4 regions of the Microbispora rosea genome follow, and region 1 is predicted to be linked to each of the others. Evidence: riboswitches for the same ligand, from Rfam matches in the RefSeq annotation. Region 1 holds a riboswitch; each other region holds the start of a gene.
The links. A riboswitch is a leader RNA that binds a small molecule or an ion and turns the genes downstream of it on or off. The one in region 1 is predicted to bind cyclic di-AMP.

Region 1 (3,327 bases):
ACCCGAAACTCCTGCTGGGCTACTGGGTCACCAGCCGATCGGGCACCTCCTGGTCCGGGAAGCTGGTCGACAACCACCGCGCCGAGGGGGCCACGTTCAACCACTTCTACGGAGAGAAGACCACCGTCCCCTGCCGCGATCTCGGCACGTCTCGTTTCCTCTACGCCGTCAACGCCGGGGCGACGGTGTCGGGCCGGGTGAGCTCGGGCAGCGCGGCGTTCACCATCCGCGGCTCGACCTACGGTGACAACTACCGGTTCCGGATCACGTTCAGCGGCTGACGGGAACGTTCCACGCAGCGGGGTACGACAGCCAGAGAACACGAATGCTGTTCGAGGACACGGTGCTGTTCGAGGACTGTGTTCGCCTTCACACGGTTCACGCGGCGACGGCGCACCGGGGGTGGCGCCGTCGTCGGCACCGCAGGCAGGGCGGCGGGAAGGCCGTTGGTCCGCCGCCCGGACGTACGGAGGTGCTGGCCGATGAAGGGACGCGTTCTGCCGGTGGCCCTGCTGACGGCCGATCTGCTGGTCGGCGCGGGCGGCCCGTACGGCTCGGCCGCCACAGCCGCCACGCCTTCCTCACCCGCCGCGCTCACCGCGCCCGGGGCCCCGACGCCGACGGCCGACCACAACGACCGGGACGTCATGTTCGCCCGGATGATGATCCCGCATCATCGTCAGGCGGTGGAGATGGGGAGGCTGGCCGCGGACCGCGCGGCGGACGCCCGGGTCGCGCGGCTCGCCCGGCGGATCGAGGCCGCGCAGGCTCCGGAGATCCGGACGATGAGCGGCTGGCTCACGGCCTGGGGTGAGCGGGTGCCCGGTGAGAGTCCGGCGCCGGCCCACCACGCCATGCCCGGGATGATGTCTCCCGAGGACATGCGGCGTCTCGAAGGGCTGTCCGGACGGGCCTTCGACCGGGCCTTCCTCACGATGATGATCCGCCACCACGAGGGAGCGGTCGCCATGGCGCGCGACGAGCTGCGCGGCGGAACCTACGAGCCGGCCCGGCGGATGGCGGAGTCCATCGTCTCCAGCCAGTCGGCCGAGATCAAGGAGATGAAGAGCATGTTGGACAGCCTGCCGGGTTGATCTGCCTCACCCGCGCTTGCGGTGCCGTCCGCCGGACGTCGCCGCCGCGGCCCTGACCCGGATCCCGGTCACGGCGGTGGAGACCACCGCGAACAGCAGGCCCGCCGGCAGAACGGCGTCGCCCGGCGACCACACGACGTCGAGGGCCTTCCCCTGCGTGGCCGCCATGTTCCTGGTGGCGGGCGCCCCGGCGCTCTGGACGCTCGCGTTCACTGCCGCCGCCGGCTGGATCGTCACCGGCGCCTTCTGCGCCACCTTGACCTTGCGCGGCAGGCCGTACCCGACGATCTTGCTCGTGTCGCGCACCTTGCGCTTCAGCCACACGCCGTCGACATTGCCCTCGATCGTGTGGACCTTGCGACCGACGACCTTCTCGACGATGCCGACGTGGTCGATGTCGCGGATCTTCTTGGACCCCGACCAGGCGAAGAACACCACCGCGCCCGGCTCGGGCCTGTCGCTCCAGGCGTGGTGCTTCTCGAACCACTTGGCGTGCCGCGTGGTCAGCGCGAACTCCCCGACGTGGGCCTGCACCCCGGCCCGGTCGGCCGCCCACGAGACGAACATGTCGCACCAGGGGGCGGCCTTGAAGTCGGGGTCCTTGGCGACGTTGTCGGCGTACCACTCGCCGAACTTCGTGTGTTTCCCGGCTCGCTCGCGGTAGCCCAGTTCGGGGCGTACGGCGTCGAGCAGCTGTCGAGCTATCGGATCGGTGGAAATCGGAGGCTCCTCATGGCGCGCTTCGAGACATGACGAACGGCCCGCGGGGCGTGACGGCATGACGGCATGACCGTCCGGGGACACGCCACGGCGGGGCGGAATCAGAAACGGGAGATGCGACAGCCCGTCACGGGCGCGCCATCACCCCGGAAGCCTGGAGACGTTCCAGGGCGGGCATGCGGTCCGGCGACGCGGCGCGGACCGGGTGGGCAGGTGGAGCCGACACTCCACACGCTCTCCTCTCCTTGGCCGCCTACCGGGTTAGCTGACGGGTTCGGGCCAGGAGTAGCCCTACCGGATGGTCCGGATTCACCCCAGGAAACGTGGGTCCCCGGTTCCCGGGATCGATGACTTCCGGGATTCGGCGGTCGCCGGTCGTCCTCGGGTTGAGGACCGCGCACCGGCGAGACACACGGGAAGTTTAGTAGATAACAAGTAAGACACGACGAAAAACCCGGCAAAGGGCATCATTCCGGCTGCCGCCCTTCCCTGCTTCCGCAGGTCCTCGCGGTCGCCGGCCGCCGGCGGTGAGATGCGCCACACAGCCGCCACACAGCCGCCATACAGCCGCCATACGGCATGAGCACGCGCCCGGCGGACGGGCCGGGACGACCCCGCCCACCGCCATCCGGCCCGGCGGTGGACGGGCGACTTGGTTAGCTCAGCTAACGACTAAGGTGGGCTCCTGCACCGCCATCTCACGGGCAGCGCTGTGGTCAGAGGAAAGGGAATCTCAATGACGGACGCGATGTGGGCCGGCACGGTCGCCGTGACCGGGCACGAAGGCGCCGAACTCGAGGCGTACGCGGCCCGGCCGCTCGACTCCGCTCCCCACGGCGGGGTCGTGGTGATCCACCACATGCCCGGCTACGACGCGGGCACCAAGGAGATCGTCCGCAGGTTCGCCGCGCACGGCTACGCAGCGATCTGCCCGAACCTGTACTCCAGGGAGGGCGCGGGCGTCAGCCCGGACGACCAGGCCGCCGCCGCCCGGGCCAAGGGCGGCGTCCCGGACGAGCAGCTCGTCGGCGACGTCGCCGGCGGCGCGGCCTACCTCAACGGCCTGGAGCACGCCAACGGCAAGATCGGCGTCATCGGCTACTGCTCCGGTGGGCGGCAGACGTTCCTGGCCGCCTGCTCGCTGCAGATCGACGCGGCCGTCGACTGCTACGGGGCCTTCGTGGTCAACTCGCCGCCCGCCGAATTCCCGCTGGCGGCCACGCCGCTGATCTCCCGCGCCGCCGACCTGTCCTGCCCGCTGCTCGGGCTCTTCGGCGCGGACGACCAGTTCCCCTCGCCGGAGGAGGTGGGGGTGCTCTCCACAGAGCTGGACAAGCTCGGCAAGGACCACGAGTTCCACGTCTTCCCCGACGCCGGTCACGGGTTCTTCTCCGTGGACCGGCCGGCCTACCGGCCCGCCGCGGCGGTGGAGGGCTGGAAGAAGGTCTTCGATTTCTTCGGCCGCCACCTCGCCGCCTGAGGAGAACAGCAATGTGCACCTATCTCACCGAGA
Region 2 (3,327 bases), on a different contig from region 1:
CGGACGAGCTACGCGATCTCGTCGCCGCGCTCGCGGACCGGCTCGCGGCCTCCGCCCGCAGGACCGCCGGGTGACGGTGGGCTATGCCGTGGCCGCCGGGGAACCGGTCGCGGCCGCGTGCAGAAAACGGTCGATGGCGGCGAAGGTGGCCGCCGGCTGTTCGATGTGCGGGAGGTGACCGGCCTCGGGGATCACCTCCAGCCGGCCGTTCCGGAAGGCGTCGGCGTAGGCGGCGCCGTAGGCGGGCGTGACGATCCGGTCGCTTTCCCCCCACAGCAGGAGAGCGGGCACGTCGAGGTGCCGCAGCCGGCGGAGCAGCTTGGGATCGTGCATGTAGGGGTCGCCCGCCAGCGTGCGCATGGTGGCCATGTCGGCTGCCCGGCGCGCGAGTTGGTCGGCGGGGACGCCGGCCGGGTCGACGTAGAAGCGCTGCGAGTCGTGCCAGGCGTATTCGGCGACGCCGCGGGCGTCCAGGGAGAAGAAGTCGCGGATCGGCTCGCCGGGCACGTCCACGCCGACGGCGTCGATCAGCACCAGCCCGGTGATGACGCCCGCCGTGTCGCGTACGGCCATCTCGGCGGCGGTCCAGCCGCCGAGGGAGGAGCCGACGACGAGGACGTCGCGCAGTCCCAGGCGATGCAGACAGTGCAGGTAGGTCAGGGCGAGGTCGTCTATGCCGGTGAGCCATGGGGGGCGGTGGGCGCCGTCCCAGCCGGGGTGCACGGGCGTGACGGTGTGTGTCGTCCGGGAGAGGTGCCCGGCGAGCCCGGCGACCGTGGCGGGGCCGCCGCCGCCGTGCAGGATCAGGGCCGGTCTGCCGGTTCCGGCCTCCGACACGTGGAGGGACAGATCGTCATAGAGCGGGATGGTGTCCATGGCCGCAGCATAACTAAAGAAGCTTATTTAAACTAGCTTAGTTTTCGTACTACACTCGTCTCGTGCGTAGTGATCTGCAACAACTCGGGCGAGCGGTCAAGCAGGTCCAATATCGGCAGCACCGGGCCCTGGAGGGCGGGCTGTCGGCGGTCGGCGCGACGCTCGCCCAGTGGGACGCCCTCCGAGCGATCAGCCGTTCTCCCGGGGCGTCGGCCCGGGAACTGGCCGCGGCGACGTTCCAGACCGAGCAGGCATTCGGGGCCCTCGCCGGTCGGCTGGTGGCCCAGGGATGGATCGAGCGCAGGCCCGGGCGCGGCCGGCGCATCGAGCACCATCTCACCTCTTCCGGCGAGCGGGTCCTGGAAGCCGGGCACAAGGTCGCCGACGAGGTGCTCGCCAGGTGCTACACCGCCTTGACGGACGTAGACCGCGCGACGCTGCTGGCCCTGCTCCAGCGCCTCATCGTGGAGGACGCGTAGCCTCCGGCCCGCGGCCGGCCTCCGGTGGAGACGCCCCGACGGCGCGCTTCGGGGCATCTCCACGGAGGATTCCCAGGTCAGACGCCGGGGCGTACGGCGGTGAGGAAGCTGCCTCTCCAGTAGGAGTCGAGCTTGTCGATGCTGACCACCGCGCCGCTGTGGGGGGCGCTGATCACCTTCTTGTGCCCGATGTACATGCCCACGTGGCCGCCGCCACTGGTGAAGATGAGGTCGCCGGGCTTGAGGTGCGGCAGGGAGACCTTCTTCTTGGCGGCGTTGAGCATCGACCACGTCGTACGCGGGAGCTTGACGCCGGCCTTGCGCCAGGCGAACTGGACCAGCCCGGAGCAGTCGAACGCCCGTGGGCCCGTGGCGCCCCATATGTACGGATCGCCGAGTTGCTTCTTCGCCACCTCGATGGCGCGCTCGGCCTTCTGCTGCTGAAGGGCCGACTTGGTGAGCTTCGTGGTGGCGGAGTCGTCCGCCGTGGACGTCAGGGGAGCCTCGCGGTTGTACGGGGTGGTCGCCGTGGCGGCGGGCTCGGGCGGGATGATCGTCGAGGCCGGGGGCGGGGCCGTCGCCGGTGTCGGCGCGGCGGCTGCGGGGAGTGCGCTCAATGCTCCCGCGGACGCGGTGAGCGCCGCGCTACTGAGCGTGACGCAGGCGATGTGGAGCAGAGTGGTGGAGTTGGTGGACAGGGGATCTCTCCCTTTGGTCTTCCGCTTGCGCCTACCGGGTTAGCTGACGGATTCGGGCAGGGAAGTTGCCCTACGGCGCTGGCGCGCCGATTCACCCCAGACCTTCGTCGAAGGTCGATTGGTTCCCCGGCTCCGAGCCTCCTTGCTGCACGGATTCGGCATCACCGTCGCCCAGGGGGGCGGAGAGGACGTGGCGACGGCGACAGTGGATGGTCGAACCCGGCCGGGCCGGGTTCGTCACGGCGGCGTCACGCGGACCCCACCGCAGGGCAAGGAAACTACCAAGCAGCCCATATCGCCGCAAAGGGCATGAAAAGGGTAATGACCGTATAAAAAGGATCAAAAGCGCGAAACCGCAGGTCAGGGCGGCTCTGAATGCAAAATGTGGCGCTCGTCACACTTGCCGGGATCTTCCGGTCGCAGGGGGGCGCGCCTGTATGAGCTGCACAGCAAGGCGGGGTGCTCACCGCAGTGCAAACGCGTGCCCGCCGTCGCGGCCTCGTGGCGTCGCGGACAAGGGGGCGAGGGCCCGGACGGCGTCGGCCCGGCATATGCACAACGACCGGTGACCGGACCCGGTCGCGGTCCGTGGATGCGCCGCTAGCCGCCCGCTAGTCGGCGGGCAGGCCGTTGCGGCGGGCCAGCGTGAGCAGAACGCTCCGCAGTGCCTCGGTCTCCTCGGGGTCGAGGCCGTCGGTCAGTTCGCTGTCGAGTTCGGCCGCCGCCGCGGTGCAGGTGGCCAGCAGCTCCCGGCCCTCTTCGGTGAGTGCGAGCGTCTGCCTGCGCCGGTCCGAAGGGTCGCGTTCGCGCTGTATGGCGCCGAGCTCCTCCAGGCGGTCGGCGAGCGACACCACCAGGCTGGGCGCCACGTTCATGAGCTTGGCGATGTCGAGCTGAGAGGTCGCCGTTCCGGACTCCAGCACCGTCAGCAGTCCTATGTGCTTGGGCTTGAGGCCGTGGCCGGCCAGGCGCGCCGAGAACCGCTCGGTCACAACGGCCCCCAGCGTGCCGAGCCGGAAGGCCAGCGTCGAGGTCAGCTTGACATCGTTCATGCCTTCAATGCTACCGTCCTTAAACGATTCAACCTCTGAACGATTTGGAGTCAGAACGATGCTGAACCCCGCCTCCGTCCACGTGGTGTTCGCCGACCTTCAGGCCGGCATCGTCGAGGCCAGTGCGACCAACCCGGCCTCTTCCATCCGCCGCGCGGCCAAGGTCCTGAACGGACTCGTCGCAGCCCTGGACATCCCGTTCACCCTCTCGGCCGCGCCTCG
Region 3 (3,327 bases), on a different contig from region 1:
GCGCGAGTCCCCGCGTGGATGGCACGCAAGCGGGAGCAGATCGAGGACCCGCGCCTCGTCGACTTCTACCTCACCCTGAGCCAGGCCCTCGACCGGGCCGACGACGACCCGCGGCTGGTCGAACTGGCCGACAGGCTGGCCGCCTACCTTACGGATATGGCCGACGAGCGGGGCGAGGACTACGTCGACGACACCGAGATGGCGTCACCGCTTGTCACGCTGATGGACAGGCTGGCGTTCGACACGGTGCCGCCGGCGCGCCGGCTGATCGAGCTGCTGGAGCAGCGCGGCTGGACGGGCTGGACCAAACTCGCGCGCGTGGCCCCCAGATGCAGGCCGGTCTCCCGGGGCGCGGCTCCCCGGTAGCGCCGGCCCGGAGGCGGCGCGCACGGCTCACGGACGGGCGTCGTCCCGGAGGCGGCGCTCCCGCTTTCCACGCGCGAGTTCGGTGCCCAGGGCGTCCAGGCGCTGGTTCCAGAAGCGGCGGAAGTGGTCGAGCCAGGTGTCGACCTCGTGGAGCGGCGCGGGGTCGACGGCGTACAGGCGCCTGGTGCCCTCGGCCCGGACCGTCGCGAAGCCGCTCTCCCGCAGCACGCGCAGGTGCTGGGACACCCCCGGCTGGGAGATCCCGAACTCCTCCTGCACGATCGCGCCGATCTCCCCGGCGGGGCGCTCGCCCTCCGCGAGAAGTTCCAGGATCCGGCGGCGCACCGGATCGCCGAGGACGTCGAACGCGTGCATGCCGCCAGGCTCGCAGCTCACGCTTGTACCGGTCAATTCGGCAGGTGCCGGGCGCTCCCGGGTGAGACGGCGAAGCGCGCCGGGATCACCGGCGCGCCTCGGAGCTGTCGTGCCTCAGGAGGAGGCGGAGGCGGAGACGTCCCCGGGGTACATCGGGTAGCCGTAGCCCGCCACCTGCGAGGTGGGACGGGTGCGGACCTCGACGGCGCCACCGTCGCCCGTGTTGCCCTCGATAGTCTGGATCGTTCCGTTGCCGTTGTCCTTGACGACGAACCCGACGTGCTGGATGTCGTCGATGTCCTCGCTGCCGCTCCAGCTGAAGAACACCACCGCGCCCGGCTTGGGCGTGTGGCCCCAGCGGCCGTGGTCGGCGAACCACTGGGCGTGCTCCACGGTGTAGGCGTCGGAGCCCATCACCGGTCCGATGCCGAGCTGCTGGCCCACCCAGGAGACGAACATGTCGCACCAGGGGGCGTTGAGGTAGTCGGTGAGCGCGCCGCCGTCGCGGGCGAGGGTCTCGCGGGCGCGGGGCGTGGACATGTACCAATGCTGGAACTTGGTGCCGCCGCCCTTGGCGTTCTCGCTGATCCCGACCTGGCTCCTGGCCAGTTTCAGCACGTCCATCGAGCTGATCTTGGGCAGCCGGGAGGCGGTCTCGGCCATGGACTGCGCGGCGGCCGAGCCCTTGCCGGTCGCCGGGTTGTCCGCGTGCGCAGCCGGCGACGCGATCAGCAGGGCCGAGGCGAGGGCCCCGCCGGCGACGGCAGCGCGAACACAGGTGTTGAGGACGTGCATGGTGGGGCGTACTCCCTTGCTTCCATGCCGCCTACCGGGTTAGCTGACGGGTTCGGGCTGGAAGTCGCCCTACGGCACGCATGCCGATTCACCCCAGGAGAGGTGGGTCCCCGGCTCCGCGCGGACGCGGACTCGGCGGCCGGGCGGCAGACCGGGATCGGCCGGCCGCTTCGGTCTGAGGAGGGCTTCTTGACCATTGAGATGAGCAAGTGCACCCTGAGCTGCCTAAAAGGTAATAGACCAGGTCAGACCGGTCAAGTTAGAACAACACACATTTTACTGTGCAGTAGGCGGCAAACCGGGCGTCGCCGGGTAGCGGCGCATGGGGATCAAGGGAGGACCCGGCTCACCGCGGCAGGCGTACGGTCACCGCCAGGCCGCCCTCCGGCCGGGCCAGCGCCTCCACCTCGCCGCCGTGGGCCACGGCGATGGCCCGGACGATGGACAGGCCCAGCCCCGCCCCGCGGGCGGAGCGGACGCGGTCGCCGCCGAGCCGTCGGAACGGCTCGAACAGGTCGTCCACCTCGTACGGCGGAACGGGGGGCCCGGTGTTCTCCACCGTCACGCTCACCCCGGCCTCGTCCTCCCGCAACCGGACCCAGACCTCCCCGTCCCGCAGGTTGTACTTGATCGCGTTCTCCAGCAGGTTGAACAGGCAGCGTTCGAGGAACAGCGGATCTCCGTGCGCCACCGCCGGGCGCAGGTCCTCGTGCACGACCACCTTCCCGCGGCGCGGCTGCAGGTCGATCTGCTCCATCGCCGTACGGACGACCTGCCGCAGGTCGATCGGCTTGCGCGCGGTCACCTCCTGCTCCGACTGCGCCAGCATGAGCAGGCCCTCGATCAGCCGTTCGTACCTCGCGTTGGTGCCGAGCAGCGCGCGGGCCAGCGCCTTCAGGTCCTCCGACGCCGCCGGCTCCTCCAGCGACACCTCCAGGACCGTACGGTTGATCGCCAGCGGGGTGCGCAGCTCGTGGGAGGCGTTGGCGATGAACCGGCGCTGGGCGTCGAACACCCGGTGCAGCCGGTCGAGCATCGCGTCGAAGGTGTCGGCGAGCCGCTTGACCTCGTCCTGCGGGCCGCGCAGCGCGATGCGCTCGTGCAGCGTGCTCTCCGACAGGCGCTGCGCGGTCTCGGTCACCCGGTCGAGCGGGCGCAGCGCACGGTCGGCCACCAGGTAGCCCAGCACCACCGCGACGACCCCGACCAGGACCATGACGACCACCGACGAGCGGAGCACGTCGCTCAGCACGTCGGCCGCCCCCTGCTCGACGTTGGTGCGCACCCGCTGGGCGAGCATGTCGCCGTCGGGCAGCGTCGTTCCCATGACGGCCCCAGGGGTGCCGATGCCGGTCACCTTCGACGCCACCGCCACCACGAACCGCTGGTTGAGCGCCCGCGCCGTCAGCAGGTGGGTGAACCACAGCAGCACCGACCCCGCCAGGAAGAACAACCCGCCGTACAGCAGGGTGAGCCGCATCCGCAGGCCGAGCCTGCTCCACAGGGACAGGGCACGGGTCACAGCCGATACCCCCGGCCCGGCACGTTCTCGATCACCGGCGGCTCGCCCAGCTTGCGGCGCAGCGAAGTGAGCGTGACGCGCAGCACGCCCGTGCCGGCGTCGGCGTGCTCGTCCCAGACGTTCGCGCGCAGCCGGGCCGAGGTCACGAGCCCTCCGTCGGCGCGCAGGAGCTCGTGCAGCACGTCGAACTCCTTGCGGCCCAGCGCCACCTGCCGTCCGTCGCGCGCCACCGTACGGCGGGCGGGGTCGAGCCGGATCCCGGCCCGCTC
Region 4 (3,327 bases), on a different contig from region 1:
GACGACGCGATCTCGGTGCGCACCGGGCAGATCAGCGCCGACGACGTGGTGCGCGTGGAGCAGGCGCTTGACCGGAGCGTGGGTGAGGTCACCAAGCACCGCGACGAGCTCATCGGTCCGAGCCTGGGTGAGGAGCTGCGCCGCAACGCGCTCATCGCGCTCGCCGTCGCGCTCGCCGCGCAGCTCGTCTACCTGGCGTTCCGGTTCCGGTGGACGTTCGGCACGGCGGCCGTGGCGGCCCTGTTCGTGGACGCGGCCGTCGTCGTCGGCACGTTCGCCTGGCTGGGCAAGCCGATCGACGGGGTGTTCCTGGCCGCGATGCTCACGATCATCGGTTACTCGGTCAACGACAAGGTCGTGCTGTTCGACCGGGTGCGCGAGCTGTGGCCGCTGCGGCGCCGGGAGCCGTTCGGCCGGGTGGTGAACGCCGCGATCCTGCAGACCGTGCCGCGCACGGTGAACACCGGGCTCGGGGCGCTGTTCATCCTGGCGGCTTTGGCGGTGTTCGGCGGCGACTCGCTGCGTGACTTCGCCGTCGCCCTGCTGATCGGCATCGTCGTGGGGACGCTGTCGTCGTCGTTCGTGGCCGGGCCGGTGGCGATCGCGCTGGAGCGGCGGTCCGGCCAGCCGCCGCCGGCTCCCGCCGCGCCGCGTGCGAGGCCCGCGCGGCGTGACGGCTCCGGCGCGGTGGTCTGACCGAGCCGGTCGACCGGCCTCGGCCCCGGGGCGGGGACGCCCCGCCCCGGGGCCCGTTCGGCTACGGCCGGCCGAGCGCGCGCAGCTGGGCGGGCGTCAGCGCGGAGACGTTCTGGTCGATGGGCGTGTCGGTGTACTGGTGGATCGCCCAGGACTTCCAGTCGGCGGGCGGCGTGATGTCGCCCGGCGCCTTGCTGTAGTGGGCCACCCACAGGGGGTACTGGCCGAGGCCGCGGCCGTACTTGTTCGCGAAGTTCCAGCCGCTGTAGAACATCGGCCTGGTGCCGGTCTTGGCCGTCACGTACTCCAGCCAGGTCTTGGCCCACCTGTTGACCTGCTCGACGGACTCGCCGTCGGCGGTCTCCAGGTCGAGGACCAGGATGTCGCCGGGCTTGTGCGGCTGCGAGTTCACCACACTGAGGAAGTGGTCGGCCTCGGCGATGGGGTCGTTGGAGGGATGGCCGTAGTGGTAGACGCCGCGGACGATGCCCTTCTTGGCCAGCTCCTGCCAGTGCCGGGGGAAGGACGAGTCGACCCAGTCGGTCCCCTCGGTGGCCTTGATGAACCCGAACTGCGCGCGGCTGTTCATCCAGTCGTGGTCGGCCTCGTAGCCGGAGACGTCCTGGCCGTACGTGTGCGGGTTCGCGTACGCCGGGGCGGGCAGGGCGACGGCCGCCGTGACGGTGGCCGTGGCGGCCGAGACCGCGAGGGTCGCCGCAGCGAGGGCGGAGCGCAGGCGCCGGCGGGAGGGCCGGCCCCCGAGGGAGAGCCGATGGATGGACATGGCGGGGTTGACTCCTTGCTTCCATTCCGCCTACCGGGTTAGCTGACGGGTTCGGGCAGGAAGTGCCCTACGGGCGCATCTGGGGGCCTGCGCGCCGATTCACCCCGAGAGAGTGGGTCCCCGGCTCCACATGACGCGGATTCGGCGGCCGCGCGACCACCGCGCGGTCCGGGCAACGACACGGCAAGGGATACGACGGAGAATGTCGGCCGGTACCCATGCCGTGCGACCTAAAGGTACACACAGCACCAGAATGGTGTAAACAGGACAAAACCCGTCTTTACCTGCAGCGGGACGGCGACGCCCGGCCCGTGTCGATCAGCTCGATGCCGGGCACGACGTACTCGGTCGCGGCTCGTCCCGCGACAGCACCATGTCGTCGAGCAGGTGGCCGTAGTCGAGCTCGTGCACGCCCATCACCCGCCGCATCACCGGGGAGGACAGCCCCGCTCGACGTCCGCGCTCGTCCGCAATTCGGTGTCGCTAACTGGACAGATATCGCGAACAGGACGATCATCCCGATGAGTGAGGCCGGGGCGGGCCGGCAGGTGACCCGCTCGGACCGTAACCCCGCCCGTACGCGGCTTCCGTTGACCGGGATCCCCGTGCGATCCGCCCGTAAGGGGGTTTGTAAGTTCGTCACCTGAGGCACCGACACGTACGCGAGGTGAGTCCATGACCGCTGCACCCGCCGACCCCGAGTTCACCGAGGTGGCGCCGCCGACGCCGGCCGAGTTCCGGCGCGCGCTGGGCATGTTCGCGACCGGCGTTAGCGTGGTCACGGGCCTCGACGACGGGGAACCGGTGGGCTTCGCCTGCCAGTCGTTCGCCTCGGTGTCCCTCGAACCGCCGCTGATCCTGTTCTGTGCCGACCACAAGGGCCGCGCCTGGCCGCGGATCAAAAAGTCGGGCCGCTTCTGCGTGAACGTCCTCGGCGAGGATCAGATCGACATCTGCGGCCGATTCGGCTCCAGCAGAGGCGACAAGTTCGCTGGACTCGACTGGGACCTGTCGCGATGGGGCACTCCGGCGTTGCGGAAGGTGCTGCTGCGAGTCCACGGCGACGTGCGCGACGTGCACGTCGCCGGTGACCACGACGTGATCATCGGCCACGTGCGCGAGCTCGAACCCGTCGTCACCGAGCAGCGCCCGATGCTGTTCTTCCGCGGCCGGTTCGGAGTGGAGCAGGACGACCAGGCCGCCGCCCTCGGTCCCAATCTGTGGGGCTGGGGCGACCACTGGGGGTGAGCACCGACCTCCCCCTGCCGCGGCCCCTTCCGGTGATCCGGCCGTCCGAGTGCGCGGGGCGACCCGGCGAATTCGCAGCCTTCTGGTCGACGCCCTAACCACCGGGGTTGATTTCGAGGAGGCACAGTCCTTCTCGCCGCAGGACACGATTCCCGAGCTCACCGTCGCCGTACAGGGCGATCGACGGCGCGCCCCGGCACCATCCGGACATCGACAACGATGACGTCAAAGCCGCGACCGCACGGCTGACCCCTCTCTGCGCCACCTATAAGTGGAGTTGCTGCTGGCAGGATTGCCCCTTCCTGCGCGTACCCGGCGCGTCGTTGCCGTCGCGACCGCCCCGGATGCATGCACCAGCACCGCCAGAACCGGGCCCTGACCTGCCTATCTCCTCCCACCTGTAACTCCAGCTAATCGCTTCGTCGCGTTGCTCGACGACCTGGAGCAATGAGAGAATTCATACAGACTTTCGAATTTCCCGAGGAGGTGTGATGGATCTGTTCGACTCTCATCCTGACCGCCTTCGTCGTTCGAATAGTTCCGACGACTGGTGGGACCGGTTGACCGCCGACTCGCCGTTGTGGTCTGCCGATGGCTCA

Region 2: another riboswitch for cyclic di-AMP. It lies ahead of ACIBK1_RS06100 (C40 family peptidase); the one in region 1 lies ahead of ACIBK1_RS07970 (CHAP domain-containing protein).
Region 3: another riboswitch for cyclic di-AMP. It lies ahead of ACIBK1_RS17260 (CHAP domain-containing protein); the one in region 1 lies ahead of ACIBK1_RS07970 (CHAP domain-containing protein).
Region 4: another riboswitch for cyclic di-AMP. It lies ahead of ACIBK1_RS15855 (glycoside hydrolase family 25 protein); the one in region 1 lies ahead of ACIBK1_RS07970 (CHAP domain-containing protein).

The regions. Positions count from the first base shown of each region.
Region 1 is NZ_JBITJO010000002.1:101,899-105,225, forward strand. It holds gene ACIBK1_RS07960 (hypothetical protein) at 1-281, shown strand, start outside; gene ACIBK1_RS07965 (DUF305 domain-containing protein) at 483-1,094, shown strand; gene ACIBK1_RS07970 (CHAP domain-containing protein) at 1,101-1,874, opposite strand; cyclic di-AMP (ydaO/yuaA leader) riboswitch at 2,049-2,191, opposite strand; gene ACIBK1_RS07975 (dienelactone hydrolase family protein) at 2,551-3,294, shown strand; gene ACIBK1_RS07980 (DUF6295 family protein) at 3,306-3,327, shown strand, end outside.
Region 2 is NZ_JBITJO010000001.1:1,249,183-1,252,509, forward strand. It holds gene ACIBK1_RS06085 (helix-turn-helix transcriptional regulator) at 1-74, shown strand, start outside; gene ACIBK1_RS06090 (alpha/beta fold hydrolase) at 82-876, opposite strand; gene ACIBK1_RS06095 (MarR family winged helix-turn-helix transcriptional regulator) at 939-1,355, shown strand; gene ACIBK1_RS06100 (C40 family peptidase) at 1,433-1,972, opposite strand; cyclic di-AMP (ydaO/yuaA leader) riboswitch at 2,067-2,224, opposite strand; gene ACIBK1_RS06105 (MarR family winged helix-turn-helix transcriptional regulator) at 2,665-3,105, opposite strand; gene ACIBK1_RS06110 (isochorismatase family protein) at 3,164-3,327, shown strand, end outside.
Region 3 is NZ_JBITJO010000003.1:1,074,557-1,077,883, reverse strand. It holds gene ACIBK1_RS17270 (MerR family transcriptional regulator) at 1-366, shown strand, start outside; gene ACIBK1_RS17265 (ArsR/SmtB family transcription factor) at 394-741, opposite strand; gene ACIBK1_RS17260 (CHAP domain-containing protein) at 856-1,536, opposite strand; cyclic di-AMP (ydaO/yuaA leader) riboswitch at 1,551-1,684, opposite strand; gene ACIBK1_RS17255 (sensor histidine kinase) at 1,883-3,058, opposite strand; gene ACIBK1_RS17250 (response regulator transcription factor) at 3,055-3,327, opposite strand, start outside.
Region 4 is NZ_JBITJO010000003.1:788,596-791,922, reverse strand. It holds gene secD (protein translocase subunit SecD) at 1-696, shown strand, start outside; gene ACIBK1_RS15855 (glycoside hydrolase family 25 protein) at 758-1,480, opposite strand; cyclic di-AMP (ydaO/yuaA leader) riboswitch at 1,493-1,637, opposite strand; gene ACIBK1_RS15850 (flavin reductase family protein) at 2,156-2,728, shown strand; gene ACIBK1_RS15845 (DUF222 domain-containing protein) at 3,220-3,327, shown strand, end outside.